DNA from 4 places in the Paenarthrobacter sp. GQ52 genome. Region 2 is predicted to be linked to each of the others. Evidence: riboswitches for the same ligand, from Rfam matches in the RefSeq annotation. Region 2 holds a riboswitch; each other region holds the start of a gene.
What was found. Region 2 has a riboswitch for thiamine pyrophosphate ahead of thiO (glycine oxidase ThiO). Riboswitches for the same ligand answer to the same signal wherever they lie in the genome.
Positions count from the first base shown of each region.

Region 1: another riboswitch for thiamine pyrophosphate. It lies ahead of AC6CH8_RS17640 (ECF transporter S component); the one in region 2 lies ahead of thiO (glycine oxidase ThiO).
Region 3: another riboswitch for thiamine pyrophosphate. It lies ahead of thiD (bifunctional hydroxymethylpyrimidine kinase/phosphomethylpyrimidine kinase); the one in region 2 lies ahead of thiO (glycine oxidase ThiO).
Region 4: another riboswitch for thiamine pyrophosphate. It lies ahead of thiC (phosphomethylpyrimidine synthase ThiC); the one in region 2 lies ahead of thiO (glycine oxidase ThiO).

Region 1 is NZ_JCAXEJ010000016.1:40,844-45,255, forward strand. It holds gene AC6CH8_RS17630 (energy-coupling factor transporter transmembrane component T family protein) at 1-478, opposite strand, end outside; gene AC6CH8_RS17635 (ABC transporter ATP-binding protein) at 475-2,067, opposite strand; gene AC6CH8_RS17640 (ECF transporter S component) at 2,067-2,687, opposite strand; TPP riboswitch at 2,763-2,899, opposite strand; gene AC6CH8_RS17645 (NUDIX hydrolase) at 3,255-3,944, shown strand; gene AC6CH8_RS17650 (DUF4235 domain-containing protein) at 3,981-4,241, shown strand; gene mnhG (monovalent cation/H(+) antiporter subunit G) at 4,313-4,412, opposite strand, start outside.
Region 2 is NZ_JCAXEJ010000003.1:301,949-306,360, reverse strand. It holds gene AC6CH8_RS06880 (RNB domain-containing ribonuclease) at 1-485, opposite strand, end outside; gene AC6CH8_RS06875 (ferritin-like fold-containing protein) at 527-1,195, shown strand; gene thiE (thiamine phosphate synthase) at 1,226-1,897, opposite strand; TPP riboswitch at 1,925-2,043, shown strand; gene thiO (glycine oxidase ThiO) at 2,036-3,304, shown strand; gene thiS (sulfur carrier protein ThiS) at 3,301-3,537, shown strand; gene AC6CH8_RS06855 (thiazole synthase) at 3,540-4,337, shown strand; gene AC6CH8_RS06850 (4a-hydroxytetrahydrobiopterin dehydratase) at 4,351-4,412, shown strand, end outside.
Region 3 is NZ_JCAXEJ010000009.1:63,188-67,599, reverse strand. It holds gene obgE (GTPase ObgE) at 1-389, opposite strand, end outside; gene rpmA (50S ribosomal protein L27) at 544-807, opposite strand; gene rplU (50S ribosomal protein L21) at 870-1,178, opposite strand; gene thiD (bifunctional hydroxymethylpyrimidine kinase/phosphomethylpyrimidine kinase) at 1,554-3,104, opposite strand; TPP riboswitch at 3,095-3,193, opposite strand; gene AC6CH8_RS13560 (Rne/Rng family ribonuclease) at 3,360-4,412, opposite strand, start outside.
Region 4 is NZ_JCAXEJ010000014.1:63,172-67,583, forward strand. It holds gene AC6CH8_RS16665 (VOC family protein) at 1-138, opposite strand, end outside; gene AC6CH8_RS16670 (amidohydrolase family protein) at 217-1,299, opposite strand; TPP riboswitch at 1,382-1,489, shown strand; gene thiC (phosphomethylpyrimidine synthase ThiC) at 1,485-3,302, shown strand; gene AC6CH8_RS16680 (alpha/beta fold hydrolase) at 3,314-4,036, opposite strand; gene ffh (signal recognition particle protein) at 4,101-4,412, opposite strand, start outside.

The DNA.
Region 1 (4,412 bases), on a different contig from region 2:
CTACAAGCCTCATCGAAGCTAACGATCCGAGGACAAAGCGGTGCGGCAGCTTGGCCTTCTGCGCCAGCGCATCGGCCAGGTCGGTGGGGTCGGTGCAGGTCATCAGCAGGATCGCCGGCAACGCGATCGCCAAACCGCGCAGCATGAAACCGAGCCCCAGCTCCAGGGAACCTTCGCTGATGGACCAGAGTCCGACGTCGAGCAGTACAGCGCCGTTGTCCGCCGCCACTATTGCAGTGCTCCAGCCGCCGATCGCTGCCGCAATGATCAGGGGCCAGGCCCGCAGCCACAAAAGCCTGATGGTGAGGCCGGCAAGCGGGAAGAGAGCCAGTTCCGCAAGGAGCGCCGTCGACGCAGAGACCCAGTCGATCGACAAGGCCAGCACCAGGGAAATCAGGAAGACCGACACGAACTTCGCCAAAGGGTTGGCACGAGTCAGCAGGGCGTGGTTGCCGCGGATGTTCAGTGCATCCCTCACGCTGCACCCGCTTCCTGATGCGTTGCTCTGCCTTGCGGTATCGGACCGAGCCGTAGTTCGGTTCCGCCGAGTACAGCACTGAATTCCTGATCGTGGGTTACGGAGACCACCGCGGTTCCGGCGTCCAGCAACTCGGAAAGGAACGACGCCAGCTCGGCCCAGGTATTCGCGTCCTGGCCAAACGTTGGCTCGTCCAGAACAAGGACTTTGGGGTGCGCGGCCAGCACCGTGGCCACCGAGAGCCGGCGCTTTTCCCCGCCGGATAACGTATACGGATTGGCGTCGACGAGATGGGTGAGCCGCAACCGTTCCAGCAACTCGTCCACGCGCTCCTCGCCGTGGCCCAGATGCTTCGGACCAAACATCAACTCATCCAGGACCTTGCCCGTGACGAACTGATGTTCCGGCTCCTGGAACACCGTCCCGATGCGGGAAATCAGCTGGTCTGCTTTCCACTTGAACGGATCAATGCCCGCCCCCTCGGAAAGTTCGACGGCGGCACTCACTTTGCCGTCCACGGGCGCCAAAAGGCCTGCCAACGTGAGCGCAAACGTGGACTTCCCGGCACCATTGGGACCCGTAATGGTCAGGGCTTGGCCTGCCCGGACCTGCGCACTGATGTCCGTTTGCACCGGAACAGGCGGGATGGTTTTGAAACCCTTGCGCCGTGGCTTTAGTCGGGAAACAGCAAGGTCCTGGGCTGCGAGGAGAAGCTGCGCGGCGTCTGGTTCTTTACGGCGGGTGCGGGTTGCCGGAACGTACCCCGGCACCCAGACGCCAGCCGACATCAGCAGGGTGCGGGCCTCGGAAAGGACCTGGTCGGGAGGGCCGTCCAAGAGGACGCCGCCGGCAGCATTCCCGGTCCCTGCGTCCGTGCTGGATCCTGCGGCCGACCCTGGCTGCAAGACCACAATCCTGTCCACCAGGTCTTTCCACACGGACACACGGTGTTCCACCACAACCAGCGTGGCGCCGGTCTTGTCCAGGCATCGCCCAACAGCATCACGGACCTCCAGCACCCCTGCAGGATCCAAGTTGGCCGTTGGTTCGTCCAACAGGATCAGCCCGGGCCGCATCGCCAAAATGCCCGCAAGCGCAAGGCGCTGCTTCTGACCGCCTGAGAGCGCCGCCGTCGGGTGATCCAACGCCAGACCTCCGCCGGCAGCGGTACGCAACCCGACGTCGTCGAGCGCTTCATGGACACGGGACCAAATCTCGTCCCGCGGCACGGCAAGGTTCTCTGCACCGAAGGCAACGTCGTCGCCAACCCTCGACAAAACCACCTGCGTCTCGGGGTCCTGCTGCATCAGTCCCGCGCGTCCACGCTGCTCGCGGGGCGCCACGCCGTCGATCAGCAGGGAGCCGGTCTCATCCGAGTCATCTTCCTCATCCCCCAGCACCCCGGCGAGGGCATGAAGGAGCGTGGATTTGCCGGCACCCGAAGGTCCGAGCAGCAGTACGCGCTCCCCGGGTTCGATCCGAAGGTCGAGGCCCTGAATGGCAGCTTGGGCACGGCCGGCATGCCGCCAACCCCAGCCCTCGGCTGAGATGGCGGCAGGCCTCACCGTGCCGCTTTGCGTGGCCGACATCAGCTGAAGACGGGCTCCGAAGCGGCCTTGCGCGAGGCGAAGGAACTCAGCACGCCGGTCTTGGCCAGGCCGCGTGTCGCCACCCAGGAGAGTGCGCCCGCGATGATTGCGCCGGAAATTGTGGTGAAGGTGATGTAGGCCAGCTTGTCGACGGCTTCATAGGCGATGTTCCAACCCCACGGGAGGAAGGAGTCGTTCAGGCCGCAGAAGAGGCCCGCGCCCGCACCGGCGAGGAGGGCAGTGGGCAGGTTGAACTTCTTGTACCGGACGGCGGCAAAGATGAGTTCCGCGCCCAGGCCCTGCAGAACGCCGGAGATGAGCACGGTGGTGCCGTACTGCGAACCCAGGATGAGCTCACCGGTGGCGGCAACAGTCTCACAGAACAGGGCTGCACCCGGCTTGCGGATAATGAGCATGCCCAGGACCGCGGGGATCATCCAGCCGCCGGCAATCAGGCCGGTGAGAGGCGGATACGTCGCGTTCATGGGGATGGATACCAGTGCGGCGCCTTGGGACCATGCCCAGAAGATCACGCCTCCCGCGATGGCGATCAAGGCCGCCACAACGATGTCTACAACACGCCAGTTATAACTGGTCTTCTTCACGTTTACCGTGGTCATTTTCTGCCTCCTGAGGTTACAGGAGGGGAAAGTGCTCCCCGGAATCCGGCTGGCCTGCGCCGCCCGGATCCGGACACTCTGAGAAGCTCGACTCCCTTGCGCCGGTACTAACCGGATCAGGTTCGAGGGTCTGCGGCTGTCCGCACTCTCAGCGCCCTCGCGTCTCCTGCATCTCTGCAGAGTCCGACGGCGGCGCTCCCCTGTCGTTATCAAATCTGCCCTGATGGGCTGGTTCAGTTTACACCTGAGTCTGTGGCGGGTGTTGGTCTGTTGCCGGCAGGCGGTCACAATCGGCAGTGGTGGTGCGTTGCGAGGCCCGCTCTGCACGCTTACCCCACACCATTCCCTGCACACCAGGCCTCACAACGAGACGGGGGCGCGTTGCGAGGCCCACTCAGCACCCTTATCCCACACCATTCCCTGCACACCAGGCCCCACAACGAGACGGGGGCGCGTTGCGAGGCCCGCTCTGCACCCATCCCCCACGCCATTCCCTGCACACCAGGCCTCACAACGAGACCTGAGAGAATGAACCAGCAGAATCCACCGCGGCAAAGGGGCACCTTCATGACTGACCTTCCCCAGCAAGACCTCCCCCTTCCCACAGAAGTGCCCCAGCCGCGCCTGGCCGCGAGCGTCATCCTCCTCCGTGACGCCCCGGGCGGACTCGAAGCCTTTGTCCAGCACAGGGTGAGCACCATGGACTTCGCCGCCGGCATGGTGGTCTTCCCCGGTGGGCGGGTGGATGCCGCGGACGAGTCCGGCTGGGACTACCCCTCGGACCTGCTTCAACGCCACGCGGCGGACTGGCAGCAGAGCTCCATCTGCAGTGGCGCGGGCGAAGCCACCAAGAACGCCGGAACGGTGCTTTCCGCCGCAATCCGTGAAGTCAAGGAGGAAGCCGGGCTCAGCATCGATGCCTCTGACCTCCGCCCGTGGGCCAACTGGATCACACCGACAGACATGCCCAAGCGATTCGACACCTACTTTTTTGTTGCCAAGCCCTCCCCGGGGGCCGAACCCCGGCACCAGACCACGGAGGCCTGGCAATCGCTGTGGATGCCGGTAGCGGACATTCTTGCGGCGGAGGCCGCGGGCACCCTGAAGCTGATGCCGCCCACGTACTACCTGCTCAAAGAAATCGCCGGGTTCGCCACAGTGGATGTTCTTTGGTCGGCCGAACACGATGTTGTTCCGGTTCTGGCACCTGTCGGCTCCATGGCTGCGTTCCTCAAGGAGCGGGAAAACCGCCGCTAGCGCTTGGAACGAGCTGGAGCCGGTTAGGCTGGGAGCATGAACCTCTTCTTCAAGCTGATCGGCGCCGGTGTAAGTCTCGGAGCAGGCTTCGTAGGTACCAAACTTGTCAACAAAGGGTGGGAAAAGGCCACGGGCAACAAGCCACCCTTGGGCAACGACGACATGGAATCGAGTCTTCGCTCGGCCCTGACTTTCGCGCTGATTTCAGCCTTCGTCAGCACACTCATCCAGGTCCTGGCGAGCAGGGGCACGCAGCGCGCCATTGCACGCTTCGCCAAGACCCACGACATCGTCTAGGCAACCGCACCACAACACAACGCCGGGATCACCCATAAGGGTAGTCCCGGCGTTCGTTGTTTCTGCTGCTCCTAGCGCTGGCTCCCGGGCTCTTGCCCCGCGGCCGCCCGCTGCACAACCGCTTCAAGTTCATCCTTGGTGAGCATTTCGCGATGCCCGTGCTTGGTGCGG
Region 2 (4,412 bases):
ACGGTGACGGCCAAAATTTCAGCTTTCCCGTCCAGGTCGAAATCCCAAACGAACGCGCTGCAATCCTGGTCGGCCAGCAGGCTTCCCGCGTTCTCACTGATGACCTCCGGATGCAGCGGGATCCGCCCGTCAGGGGCGTAGAACGTCTGCCCGCGTTGACGCGTTTCGGTATCCAGCGCGCCGCCGGGAGCCACGAAGGAAGGCACATCGGCGATGGCATAGAGGACCTTGTACCCATCACCGGCCCTTTCAATGAACAGAGCCTGGTCCAGGTCGGTGGACGTCGCGGGGTCGATGGTCACAAAAGGGATATCCCGCAGGTCCTGGGCCGGCAGCTCAAGGGCCTCCACCGCTTCCCGTGCCTCCTCCACAGCTTCTGCCGGGTATTCGCCGGGGAGTTCCAGCTCCGTCCTTAGGGCGGCGAGGGCCGAGGCGAGCTGGTCCGACGAGTCGTCGACGTTGGGCGCAATCCGATGATGTGACACGAAAATCAGGTTAGCCCGAAATGGGCCGATAGTCTTGGATCATGGGCACTTCCCCGGACGCCGCAGCCTATGCCGGGCAACTCTCAGCGGAGTTGCTTGGAGCCATGGCGTATGGCGAACTGTCCGCCTTCGGGCGGCTCTCCCTGGATTCCCGCTATGCACCCACGCTTCACGACAGGTCAGTGCTCGCGAAGATCGCAGTGGGGGCCTACGGAAACTTCGCCCTCCTCAACGACCGCCTGTCGGAGATGGGTCTGGATCCCGAACGTGCCATGCTGCCGTTTCAGCGCTCCTTCGATCACTTCCACGAGCGCACCAAGCCGGGGGACTGGTTCGAATCCGTGATGAAGGCCTATGTCATCGATACTGTGTCATCGGATTTCTATAGGGCTGTCTCGATGTTCCTCGACCCGACAACGCAGCATTTCGTTGAGCGCGTTGCTTCACCCGATCAGGCCACGGAAGTCCTTCGCGTCCTGCTCAGGCGGGCCTTGGCAGATGACCCGCGCCTCGCTTCGCGATTGGCGCTGTGGGGCCGCCGCTTGGTGGGGGAAGCGCTGACGCAGGCGCAACGCGTGGGCATGGAACACCCCCTGCTGGGGCCGATGCTGAAAAGCGGCGGGGACACGCGTGCCGCGGCGAAAAGGCTGACGACGGAGCTCGCCGAAAAGCACGCCCGCCGGATGACTGGCCTCGGCCTGACCGCCTAGCCCGCGGATCGCGCGGAACCTCCGGCTTCCCTAGACGGAATCCAAGGCTTCCAGCAGCGACTTGGCCGCCGCCGTCGGGTCCGGTGCCGCTGTGATGGCGCGGACCACCACGATCCGGCCGGCGCCCGCTTTCACAACCTGTTCAACGTTGCTGAGATCGATGCCACCAATGGCGAACCAAGGGAGGGTCACACCGTCGCCCGAGCGCTTGACCGCTTCTGCGGCATATGTGACCAGGTCCAAACCGACAGCAGCGCGACCGGGTTTGGTGGGTGTTGCCCAGACCGGACCCACGCAGAAATAGTCCAGTCCCAGGGGCCCTTGGGAGGTGGCCACAGCGGCATCGATTTGTTCGGTTGTGTGGGTGGAGAGGCCTATGCCGGTGGCGTTCGGCAGGAGGGTCCGGGCTGCAGTCAGGGGCAGGTCCTTTTGCCCGATGTGGAAGACGGGAGCCCCGGAAATGCTGGCAACATCGGCCCGGTCGTTGACCGCCCAAAGCCGTCCGTGCCGTTGTGCGACGCTCCGCAGGACGGTCAACATCTCCAGTTCCTCGGCAGCTTCCAGCGTCTTGTCGCGGAGTTGGATGATGTCCACACCGCCTTCGAAAGCGGCGTCCACAAAGTCCTCAAAATCGCCCTGCTCCTTACGGGCATCGGTGCACAGGTAAAGGCGGGCGGAGGCAAGAGCGTCAGGCTGAGTCATGGGAACCAGAGTAGTTCCTCTAAACTGGGCTCGTACTGCGGGAGCCGCGACATTCGTCATATGACTGTCCGGCTGAGAGGGCTTCAGCGCCGACCGCTTGACCTGATCCGGCTAGTACCGGCGTAGGGAAGGAAACGAATGGCAGATTCCCGCCATACCCGCCTCCAGGCAGACGTTGCCGTCATTGGTGGCGGCGTCATCGGCCTCGGCATCGCTCACGAAGCCCGGCGATTGGGCCGTTCAGTTGCGCTGATCGACCCCGCTCCCGCTTCCGGCGCGTCCTTCGCAGCGGCAGGCATGCTTGCACCCGTCAGCGAACTCCATTACCAGGAAGAAGACCTTCTTGAGTTAATGCTTGAGTCTTCCCAGCTCTGGCCCTCCTTCGTGGACGGCCTGCATAAAGGCGCGGAGGACAACGGATATCGCACGACGCCGACCCTCGCCGTGGGTGCCGACGCAGCCGACCGCCGGGCGCTCGCAGACTTAAGGTCGGTCCAGCTTGCGGCTGGCCTGGAAGTCGAACCTATCGCTCTGCGGGACGCGAGGCAGCGTGAGCCGCTCCTCAGCCCGCAGATCTCCTGTGCTTTCGATATACCTGCCGACCACCAAGTCGATCCAAGGAAACTCGCGGCATGCCTCCTGGCAGGACTGGCAGCCCATTCGCCCAATGACAGTTCCTGGGTGTCGGGAGCCGATGACGGATTCGCCATTGCTTCCAGGGCGCGCGGTTTGCTGTGGGAAGGCGGGCGTGTCACAGGCGTGGCACTGGACTCAGGAGTCACCGTTCACGCCGGAGAAACGGTGGTGGCCAACGGGCTCGGGGCGTCCCAACTCTCCGGTCTCCCTGAGGGCCTCACGCTTCCCGTAAGGCCGGTCTACGGGGACATCCTCCGGCTTCGCGTCCCCGATCACTTGCGGCCCTTGGTCACATCAACGATTCGCGGGATGGTTCGCGGGGTACCGGTTTACATCGTGCCCCGGGACGACGGAACTGTGGTGATTGGAGCCACGCAACGCGAAGACGGGTTGTCAGCCTCTTCCAACGCGGTCTCGGCGGGTGGCGTTTACCAATTGCTGAGGGACGCCCAAGTATTGGTCCCCGCAGTGGCTGAACTGGAACTCCTTGAAGCAACCGCCCGCGCCCGGCCCGGAACTCCGGACAACGCTCCACTGCTCGGACGGGTCGGTGTTTCCAACGGTGACATCGACGGCCTGGTGGTTGCCACAGGATTCTTCCGCCACGGAGTCCTCCTGACTCCGGTGGCCGCCAAGATCGTGGGGGAACTCCTCAAAGGCTCCACGGACTCCCGGTGGGCCCCCTTCCTGCCCCATCGTTTCGCGGGCAACGCCCCTGTTGCCCGAGCACTTACACCAGCAGCCCGAACCACCACCAAGGAAACAGCATGAACATCAAAGTGAACGGAACCGACCACGCAGTCTCTGACGACGCATCCGTCAGTACCCTCGTCACCGCCGTCACCGGTCGCGCCTTGGACCCTCGCGGACAAGCGGCCGACGGCGGCAAGCTGGGAGTCGCTGTCGCACGCAATTCCGAGGTCGTGCCGCGCAGCCAATGGGCCGTGACAGCGCTCTCCGACGGAGACGAACTTGAACTCGTAACAGCAGTCCAGGGAGGCTAATCATGACAACAGCAAACGTTGACGTTCGCACCGACGCACTGGTGATCGACGGCGTCGAATTCGGTTCCCGCCTCATCATGGGTACCGGAGGCGCGCCGAGCCTCGATGGCTTGGGAGCAGCGCTCCTCGCTTCGGGGACCGAGCTCACCACGGTGGCGATGCGTCGCTATTCACCCGCCGAAACGGGCTCGCTGTTCCAGCTGCTGGTGGACCATGACATCCGCGTGCTACCCAATACTGCTGGTTGTTTCACGGCCAAGGACGCCGTGATGACTGCTGAACTGGCCCGGGAAGCACTTGAGACCGATTGGGTGAAGCTGGAAGTCATCGCGGACGAACACACGCTCCTTCCAGACGCCGTCGAACTGGTGGATGCAACGGAGCAGCTGGTGAACCGAGGCTTCAAGGTATTCGCTTACACCAATGACGATCCCGTACTCGCGCTCAGGCTCGAGAACCTGGGTGCAACAGCCGTGATGCCCTTGGGATCGCCCATCGGGACGGGCCTTGGCATCCTGAACCCCCACAACATTGAGCTCATCGTGTCCCGGGCCTCCGTACCCGTGGTCCTGGATGCCGGGATCGGGACGGCCTCCGATGCTGCCCTTGCCATGGAACTGGGCTGCGACGCCGTCCTGCTTGCCACCGCCGTAACGCGGGCGCAGAACCCGGTGCAGATGGGCGAGGCCTTCAAACACGCTGTGATCGCCGGTAGGCTGGCCAAGCAGGCGGGCCGGATCCCGCGGCGGGAGCACGCGCTCGCATCCTCGGCGATGGAGGGCCGGGCAGAGTTCCTCTGATGAAAGAGCAGTCATGGCAGGCACGGAAGACCAACTGACTGAAGCAGCCATCAATGATGCCCTCGGGGACCTTCC
Region 3 (4,412 bases), on a different contig from region 2:
AGGGATGCGTTGCCGAGGCCGCCCTGGCCGCCGGCAGCTGCAATGTACTCAGCACCCTCGCCGACGAGGTCGGCCAGAACGTCGCCGTCCTTGGTCTTGACCACGGTGCCATCGGGCACGGGAAGAATCAGGGTTTCACCGTTCTTGCCGCCACGCCAGTCACCCATGCCGGGGCCACCGTTGGTGGCGTGGCGGTGGGGAGCGTGGTGGTAATCAAGCAGGGTTGTGGTCTGGGCGGATACGCGCAGGATGACATCGCCGCCGTTGCCGCCGTTGCCGCCGTCGGGGCCGCCGAGCGGCTTGAACTTTTCCCGCTTGACAGAGACACAGCCGTGGCCGCCGGTTCCGCCGGATACGTGCAGGACTACCCGGTCTACAAAGCTCGCCACGTGAATCTCCTCAGTTGCTGTCTTACAGCGCTTGTTGCTGTTCCCAGCGTTGTTGCAAAAACCAGTGCGCTAAAGCGCCCTAGTCGATTGTAATGCGGTTAAAAGAACGGTGGAGCGGGCCGTTTGGCCCGCTCCACCGGTTCAGAACTTGTAGTTACTCTGCAGCTGCAGCAGCAACAATGTTCACTACGCGACGGCCGCGGCGAGTACCAAACTCAACCGCACCGGCCTGCAGTGCGAACAGGGTGTCGTCGCCACCGCGACCGACGCCTGCACCGGGGTGGAAGTGGGTTCCACGCTGGCGAACGATGATCTCGCCAGCGGAAACTACCTGACCACCGAAACGCTTGACGCCCAGGTACTGAGCGTTGGAGTCACGACCGTTGCGAGTGGAACTCGCGCCTTTTTTGTGTGCCATGTGAAATGCCTGCCTCTAAATTTCTGGGGAAACTGAAAAACCTGAACAGCGGGTAACGAAAGTTACGCGATGCTGGTGATCTTGATCTTGGTCAGTTCCTGACGGTGACCCTGACGCTTCCGGTAGCCGGTCTTGTTCTTGAACTTCTGGATGACGATCTTCGGACCACGGAGGTCCTCGAGGATCTCAGCCGTGACCTTGACGTTGGCCAGTTCCGCAGCTGCGGAGGTGACCTTCTCGCCGTCAACCAGGAGCAATGCGGGCAGCTCAAGCGTGCTACCGGCTCCACCGGGGACGCGGTTCAGCGTTACGTAGTCTCCAACGGAAACTTTTTCTTGGCGGCCGCCTGCGCGGACAATCGCGTACACCACTTGGGTACTCACTTCTCTCGACGTTTATTACAAAATTTGCGTGCGGAACCTTGAACCGGAATCAGCCCTGGTTCGCGCTGTGCCTCAACGCCGTGGACTTCTGAATCGAAGTCCGCGAGTCATCCCATGAACAATTCCAAGGGGCATAACCCAAGTGTTGGCGTAAGCACCGAAGATCAAGATTACGCTAGTTTGACCTTCAGCTGCAAATGAGGCCGGGTCCGGAGGCTACCTCGTGACTTGCATCACCAGTTGTAACGGACTCTCCCGGCACCGTGCCCATACAGCCTACAGGGTTTGAGCGAGATTAACGCGATCCGGCCAGCGACGCGCGGACGTGTCGCCGCAATTGGCCTCAAGTGCGTGCCCGGAAAGCTACTGAGCGCGCGTGAACGAAGCCTGGGCAAACAGCCTGGGAGCATCGAAAAACGCCGTCTCGTAGCGGCAGGACTGAGTGAAAGCATCCATCATCGCAGTCCGCTCCGTGCCGGAAGCCGCGACGGCCGCGGCAGCAGTGAAGTTGATCGCTTTCCGCGTTGCCGCCGCGAAATCCTCGTCGGCATAGGTCTTCAACCAGTCCGCATATGCGTGGTCCGCCGGCGCGCCGGCGTCTACGTATGCCGTATGAAGCTGCTGACCCACCTCCGCGTACAACCAATAACAGGGCAGGATCGCCGCCAGCACCACGGCGTAGCTGCCGGCGGCGGATGTTGCCAGTAAATGGTCCACGTAGGACTTGGTAACCGGTCCGGTTGCCGTGGAGGCTTCGCGCGTGCTCAACCAGTTCCTGTGCAACTCCGATTCAACCTCCAGGCACTGCTGTGATGCCTTTGCCCAGAACAGTTGTTCTTCCTCCGTGGGCGCCAAGGCGCCCGCACGTGCCAGGACCCTCGAATACCCATTGAGATAGATGGCGTCCTGGGCAAGGTAGTAATTGAAGTCACGTTCCGGCAGCTCGCCGGATTGAAGTCCTTGAATAAACGGGAGCCCGTAAATCGCTTCGAGTTCGGGGACGGCTTCGTTCCACATCGCCGCAGCGAAAGCGCCCGGCGTGGATGCCTGCTGGAAGTGGTGGAAGTGGTTCACGGGCCCGTTGCCTTGACCCACGTGCAGGCTGTCAGAGGCCTGCAATGCCCCTAGCAACCACGGCTTGACTTCCCGCAATGAAACTTCCCAGTCACCGGTTCGTGCCTGGACTGTGGCCAAGGCGGAAGACAGAGAGCACCCGGTACCGTGGCTATTCCGCGTTGCAACCCGGGGACCTGCCACTGCGACCACGTCCTGAGACAGCAGCCCGCTCGTGTTCACCAGCGCATCCGGGCACTCCGGCCCTGGCAGGTGGCCACCCTTGACCAGGACCGTGTTTCCGTACTCCGCTGCCAGCCGTTTGCCCTGGTCCAGCGCCGAAGCCCAGTCAGTTGCCTCGGGCTCCCCCAGCAACATGGCCAGTTCAGGAAGGTTCGGCGTAATGAGGTGGGCCAAAGGCAGCAGCGAACGCAATGCCTTCTCAGCAGACTCCCGCAGCAGCCGGTCACCACTGGTGGCCACCATCACCGGATCAAGGACCACGACGGCGGGACTCACCTCTTCGAGCCAGCCCCGGACCTCGTTGATGACGGCTGCGTCGCCGAGCATTCCGATCTTGACGGCGTCAATGGTGATGTCGGCACTAATGGCTTCCAGTTGCTGACGCAGGAAGTGCGCGGGAGGGACGTGGACGGCACTGACCTCCCTGGTGTTTTGCGCGGTGAGGGCCGTGATGGCAGCCATGCCATACCCGCCAAAAGCGGCGATGCTCTTCAGGTCCGCCTGGATTCCGGCACCACCTGAAGGGTCCGAGCCGGCAATGCTCAGAATGCGCGGGGTTGGACGGCCCGAAGCCGGAGCGTCGAGGGGGTACACCGATGAATGTGATGATGCAGTCATGAGGACATCCCTTCGCCGGTGCTAACCGGACAGGTTCAACGGGTTTGGATCTCAGCCTGGCCCAACGCCCGGCACCCCGTGTCAGTCCCCAAGCGTAGCCGGGAAGCAACGCGCCGCGGGAACCGGGCCACACCGACGCCCGGATGTGACTCTGAACGTAGCCTGTGCTTGGCTTGCCGAGCGGACGCAAAAGGACCCCGCACTACCCGCCGTTTGGCAGATAGCGCAGGGCCCTCTTCAACTTATTCGCCGCGATTAGAGCTCGGAAGCAGGAACTCCAACGCCGAGGATGATGGGCTCATCTTTTGGTGCCTTCTTGGCCGGTTCCACAGGCGCCTTGGCCTCGTGGGCCGAACCCCGGGTGGCCGACGCTGTCGCCTCATGGTGTTCAACGCTGGTTTCATTGGCCGCGCCCTGGGCCCTGCTGGCACTCCGGTTACGGCGACCACGACGACCACGCGAGGCTGAAGCAGCCTCGGGGTCTTCCTCAGCAGTCCTTGCCGGAGAAGCAGCCTTCGGGGCTGCAACCGGAGCGGCTTCCTGCTCGGGTGCCGGAGCCGCACCGAGGTGCGAAAACGCTTCGGCCAGCAGATCCAGGCTCATGGCAGGCTTGGCTGCCTGCGGTTCCTCGTGGTGCTCAACGAACGGCAAGGCAACTTCTTCCCCGCCGAAGCGCAGCACGGGAGTAGATCTTGCTTCCTGGACTGCTGCTTCCCTGCTTGCAGCATCGCGGGCTGAAGTCCCTGCTTCGCCGCTGCCTGCTTCACTACTGGCGGCGGTGCCGGCTGTAGGGCTTGCGTCCGGCTCGTGCCGGCCTGCCGCCCGCGCTTCCTCCTCTGCACGGTGAACTTCGTCGTCGTGCAGGTGTGCGGCGTGCGCTGCAGCGGCAATCGTCGCCAGGGCGGCCCTGGTTGCCTCGGCTTTGGCTATCCGGGCAGGATCCTGCGGTTCAGCCGTGGTGGATGCTGCGGCCGGGGCGGACGTGGTGGTGTGGACCTGCGCGGGAGCTTCGGCAACAGCCGGTCCCCCGCCCTTGCCGCGGCGGCGTTTGCGTTCGGTCCGCGCAGCAGGCTGCTGCGCTTCCGTATGCGGGCGGTGATGTTCAGCAGCCACCACGTTGGCGCGTCGGTGCTCAACGGGCTCGTCGTGCGTGACGACACCTCGGCCAGCGCAGTGCTCGCACTGCTCACCGAAGACCTCAAGGAGGCCGGTACCCATGCGCTTGCGCGTCATCTGGACCAGGCCCAGCGACGTTACTTCGGCCACCTGGTGCTTGGTGCGGTCCCGGCCGAGGCACTCCACCATGCG
Region 4 (4,412 bases), on a different contig from region 2:
ATCCTGCTCAGCCACGACTTCCAGGCCAAGTGCTCGCTGATAGTAGTCGCTCATGACCTTCATGTCGCCCACCTTGAGCATGACGGTGCCCATGGTGAGTTCGGCAGGCAGAAGATCCTGGCTGAATGATGAGGTCATGTGAAGCTCCCGGTTCTGAGGTGGCCGCGCATCGGCACCTTCTTACCTATCTAAATTACTTGAAGCTTCAATTTATTCCTAACGAACGACATTACCCCTGAGCACGACGTGTTTGAGCGCCGCGATGGTACCCGGATGACGGCGTGGATCGTCACTGCAAAGCACGACGTCGGCACTTGCGCCTTCGCTGATGCCCTCGACTCCCAGCCACTCACGGGCGCCCCAGGCGGCGGCGTGCAGGACCGCCGCCGGCGGAAGGCCGGCGTCGTGCAGTTCCATCATTTCGTCCGCAATCCTGCCGTGTTTGATCACGCTACCGGCGTCGGTACCGGCATAGACGGAAACCCCCGCTTCGAAGGCCTCCAGCACACGCTCGCGACGACGCTCCCAGAGACGCATCATGTGGTCCGCGTACTCCGGAAACTTCGGCGCTGCCTGGGCTGCGATATCCGGGAAGGTAGCGATGTTGACCAGGGTGGGGACGATGGGCACTGACTGTTCCACCAAACGGGGAAGGTGCCGCGAAAGGAGTCCGGTGGCGTGCTCTATGCAGTCGATATTGGCGTCGAGCATGTCATCGATGGTGTCCTCACCGAAACAATGCGCGGTGACCCTTGCTCCCTCATCGTGGGCCGCGGAAATGGCTTCCTTGACGGTCTTCGCGGGGAACGAGGCAGCGAGGTCTCCAACGCCGCGATCGATCCAGTCGCCCACAAGTTTCACCCAGCCATCTCCGTCACGGGCTTCCTTTCGGACCGTTTCCACTAGTTCCCGCGGCTCAATTTCATGACCCAAACCGCGAAGATAACGCCGGCTCCGGGCGATATGCCGACCCGACCTGATCAGTCGCGGCAGGTCCGTTCGTTGCTGCACCCAGCGGGTGTCGGCGGGCGATCCGCAATCGCGGATCAGCAGCGTTCCGGCGTTGAGGTCTGCTTGGGCCTGGGCGAGCGTTGCCTGTTCATCCACCGCTCCTCCAAGGCCGAGTCCGATGTGACAGTGGGCATCAACCAAACCTGGCAGGACCCAGCCATCCAATATCCTGTCCGGCGTCGCACCGGGACGCTCAAACGTCAGTATGCCGTCTACGGACCACAGCCCATGGCGCTCTTCGTCTGCCGATACGAGCGCAGGTCCGCTGAATTCGATGATGTTGGCCATGGCAAAAGCGTAGCGGGGCGGCGTGCTGGAGCCTGGTGCCTGCATGTGACTGGGAGCCCGCCGGGAGCTGTGGTAGCTTCGTCTACGACCACACGGGGGCCCCTGCAGGGGCTGAGATCGGACTGACGCAGTCTGCGACCGTTGAACCTGTCCGGGTAATGCCGGCGAAGGAAGTGAGTATTCCCTTGAGCACCACAGAAACACAGCACAGCCCTGCCCAAAACCAGACGAATACTGTCCAAAATACGGCGGAAACTGTAACGCAATCCCTGAAGTCCCATTCGTTGGCTTGGCTGGAAGACCCAGGTAACGGCATACGGGTCCCCGTCACGGAGATCGCCTTGGAGCCTTCTCCCAATGGGCAAGCAAACAAACCTCTGCAGGTATACCGAACAGCGGGCCCCGGAAGCGATCCCGTGGTGGGCCTGGAGCCTTTCCGTGCACCATGGATCGAATCCCGCGGAGACACGGAGGCTTATTCGGGGCGGGAAAGGAACCTGCTCGACGACGGTAAGTCCGCGGTTCGGCGTGGAGCCGCGTCAGCGGAGTGGAAGGGTGCGCAACCGGTGCCGCGCCGCGCCGTCGCGGGTAAGACCGTCACGCAAATGCACTACGCGAAACAAGGCGTCGTGACTCCGGAGATGCAGTTCGTTGCGTTGCGGGAGAACTGTGACGTTGAGCTGGTCCGCAGCGAAGTCGCCGCGGGAAGGGCAATTATTCCGAACAACATCAACCACCCTGAATCCGAGCCGATGATCATTGGCAAGGCATTCTTGGTCAAGATCAACGCCAACATCGGCAACTCGGCAGTCACCAGCTCCATTGCAGAGGAAGTGGACAAACTGCAGTGGGCAGCCCAGTGGGGCGCTGACACGGTGATGGACCTCTCCACCGGAGATGACATCCACACCACTCGCGAGTGGATCATCCGCAACTCGCCCGTTCCGATCGGAACAGTGCCTATTTACCAGGCACTTGAGAAGGTAAACGGGGAGGCCAACCAGCTGACGTGGGAGATCTTCCGCGATACCGTGATCGAGCAATGCGAGCAGGGTGTGGACTATATGACCATCCACGCTGGCGTTCTGCTGAGGTACGTGCCCTTGACCGCCAACCGCGTCACGGGCATCGTTTCCCGCGGCGGATCGATTATGGCCGGATGGTGCCTGGCACACCACCAGGAGAACTTCCTCTACACGCACTTTGACGAGTTGTGCGAAATCTTCGCCAAATACGATGTCGCATTCTCCCTGGGTGACGGTCTCCGCCCGGGTTCCATCGCCGACGCCAACGACGCCGCGCAGTTCGCCGAGCTTGATACGCTCGCGGAGCTGACGCAGCGGGCGTGGGATTTCGACGTCCAGGTCATGGTGGAGGGACCCGGGCACATTCCCTTCCATCTGGTGCGGGAAAATGTGGAGCGTCAGCAGGAACTCTGCAAGGGTGCGCCGTTCTACACGTTGGGGCCGCTGGTTACCGATATCGCCCCCGGCTATGACCACATCACTTCAGCAATCGGCGCCACGGAAATTGCCCGCTACGGCACCGCGATGCTCTGCTACGTGACCCCCAAGGAGCACCTGGGGCTTCCCAACAAGGACGACGTCAAGACCGGTGTCATCACGTATAAGATCGCGGCTCACGCAGCGGACCTCGCCAAGGGACATCCGGGGGCCCATGAGCGTGATGATGCTCTTTCCAAGGCACGGTTCGAGTTCCGCTGGAGGGACCAGTTCGCTTTGTCCCTTGACCCGGTCACGGCAGAATCCTTCCACGACGAGACCCTGCCCGCCGAGCCGGCGAAGACCGCGCATTTCTGCTCCATGTGCGGCCCCAAGTTCTGTTCGATGCGCATCAGCCAGGACATCCGTGACGAGTATGGTTCGGCAGAGTCGCAGGCCGCAATCGCCGGGATGTACAGCGGGATGCGGGAAAAGAGCGAGGAGTTCCTGGCCTCCGGCGGAAAGGTCTACCTGCCGGAGCTTCAGGTCCAACGAACCTAAACGGAAGCAGTTCAGGAAGCCTGAGCTGACATGGTTCGTCCGACGTCCGCGATGAATGAGCGGATTGCCTGGTCGCCATCAACTGAATCCTGGGGCCGGTGTCCACCCGCTGCCACGCGGCGGAGGGCGCCGGTCTCCTGGAGATAGCCGGCGATTTCCTCGTACAGGGGCTCCCAACCGCCAGTGAGAACCAGCGTGGGAACGCCCGGCACAATGTGAAGTGGAGCCTCCCATGGCGGTGCTTGGAGCCGGAGCCTGTGTGCTGACCGCCGCGCCTCCCGAGTGTCCAGTCCGCCGGTCTCGGCGGAGAAAGCACGCCGGTAAAACTCACGCTGGTAATCGGCGTCGCTGAGCTGGTTTCGCACGTCGAACAGCGGTTCCATGAGGGCCCGATAGGAAGCAGTCGCCGGAAGCTCAGCGGTCAGGGACAAACAGGACGGCTCTACCAAGCAAAGTGAGTGCACCAAGTCCGGGCGCTCGACGGCTGCCAGCATGGCGGAAATTGCACCTTGTTCATGGGCAACGATGTGACCGCCGCCGGAATCGACCAACGCATTGATCAGAATGGCGACGTCCGCCGCCACGTTGGATTCCACCGGTTCGGCCATAGCGTCAAAGCCGTGCCGCCGGAGGAAGAGTGCATCATAAGCAAGGGCCATGCCATGCTGCTTCGGCCATGCCGCAGCACCGAAACTTCCCAGGCCATGGACGAAGACTACGCGCTGCTTATGCATTGGTTCAGCCTATTCCACGGCTCTGACATCCCAACTGCGACGCGGTTGGGATGTCAGCCACGGACTACTTGCCCAGGAACTTGTCGAAGCCCTTGGGGAGGTTGAGCGATGAGGGATCGAAGTCTGCTGCGCCTTGGCCGAATGCCGCGCCTGTGGGGGCTGCCGAGGCTGCATTTGCACGCTTGGCTTCGGCATCCCGCAGCTCTTGGGCTGCCTTGGCAGGGTTGCCCGAGCGCGCTTTCTTCTTGGGAGCGTTCTTGCCGCCCTTGCGTCCGCCGCCGGGGCCGCCAAGGCCAGGCATCCCGGGCATACCCGGCATGCCACCGCCCTGAGCGAGCTTCTTCATCATCTTCTGGGCCTGGGCGAACCGCTCCAG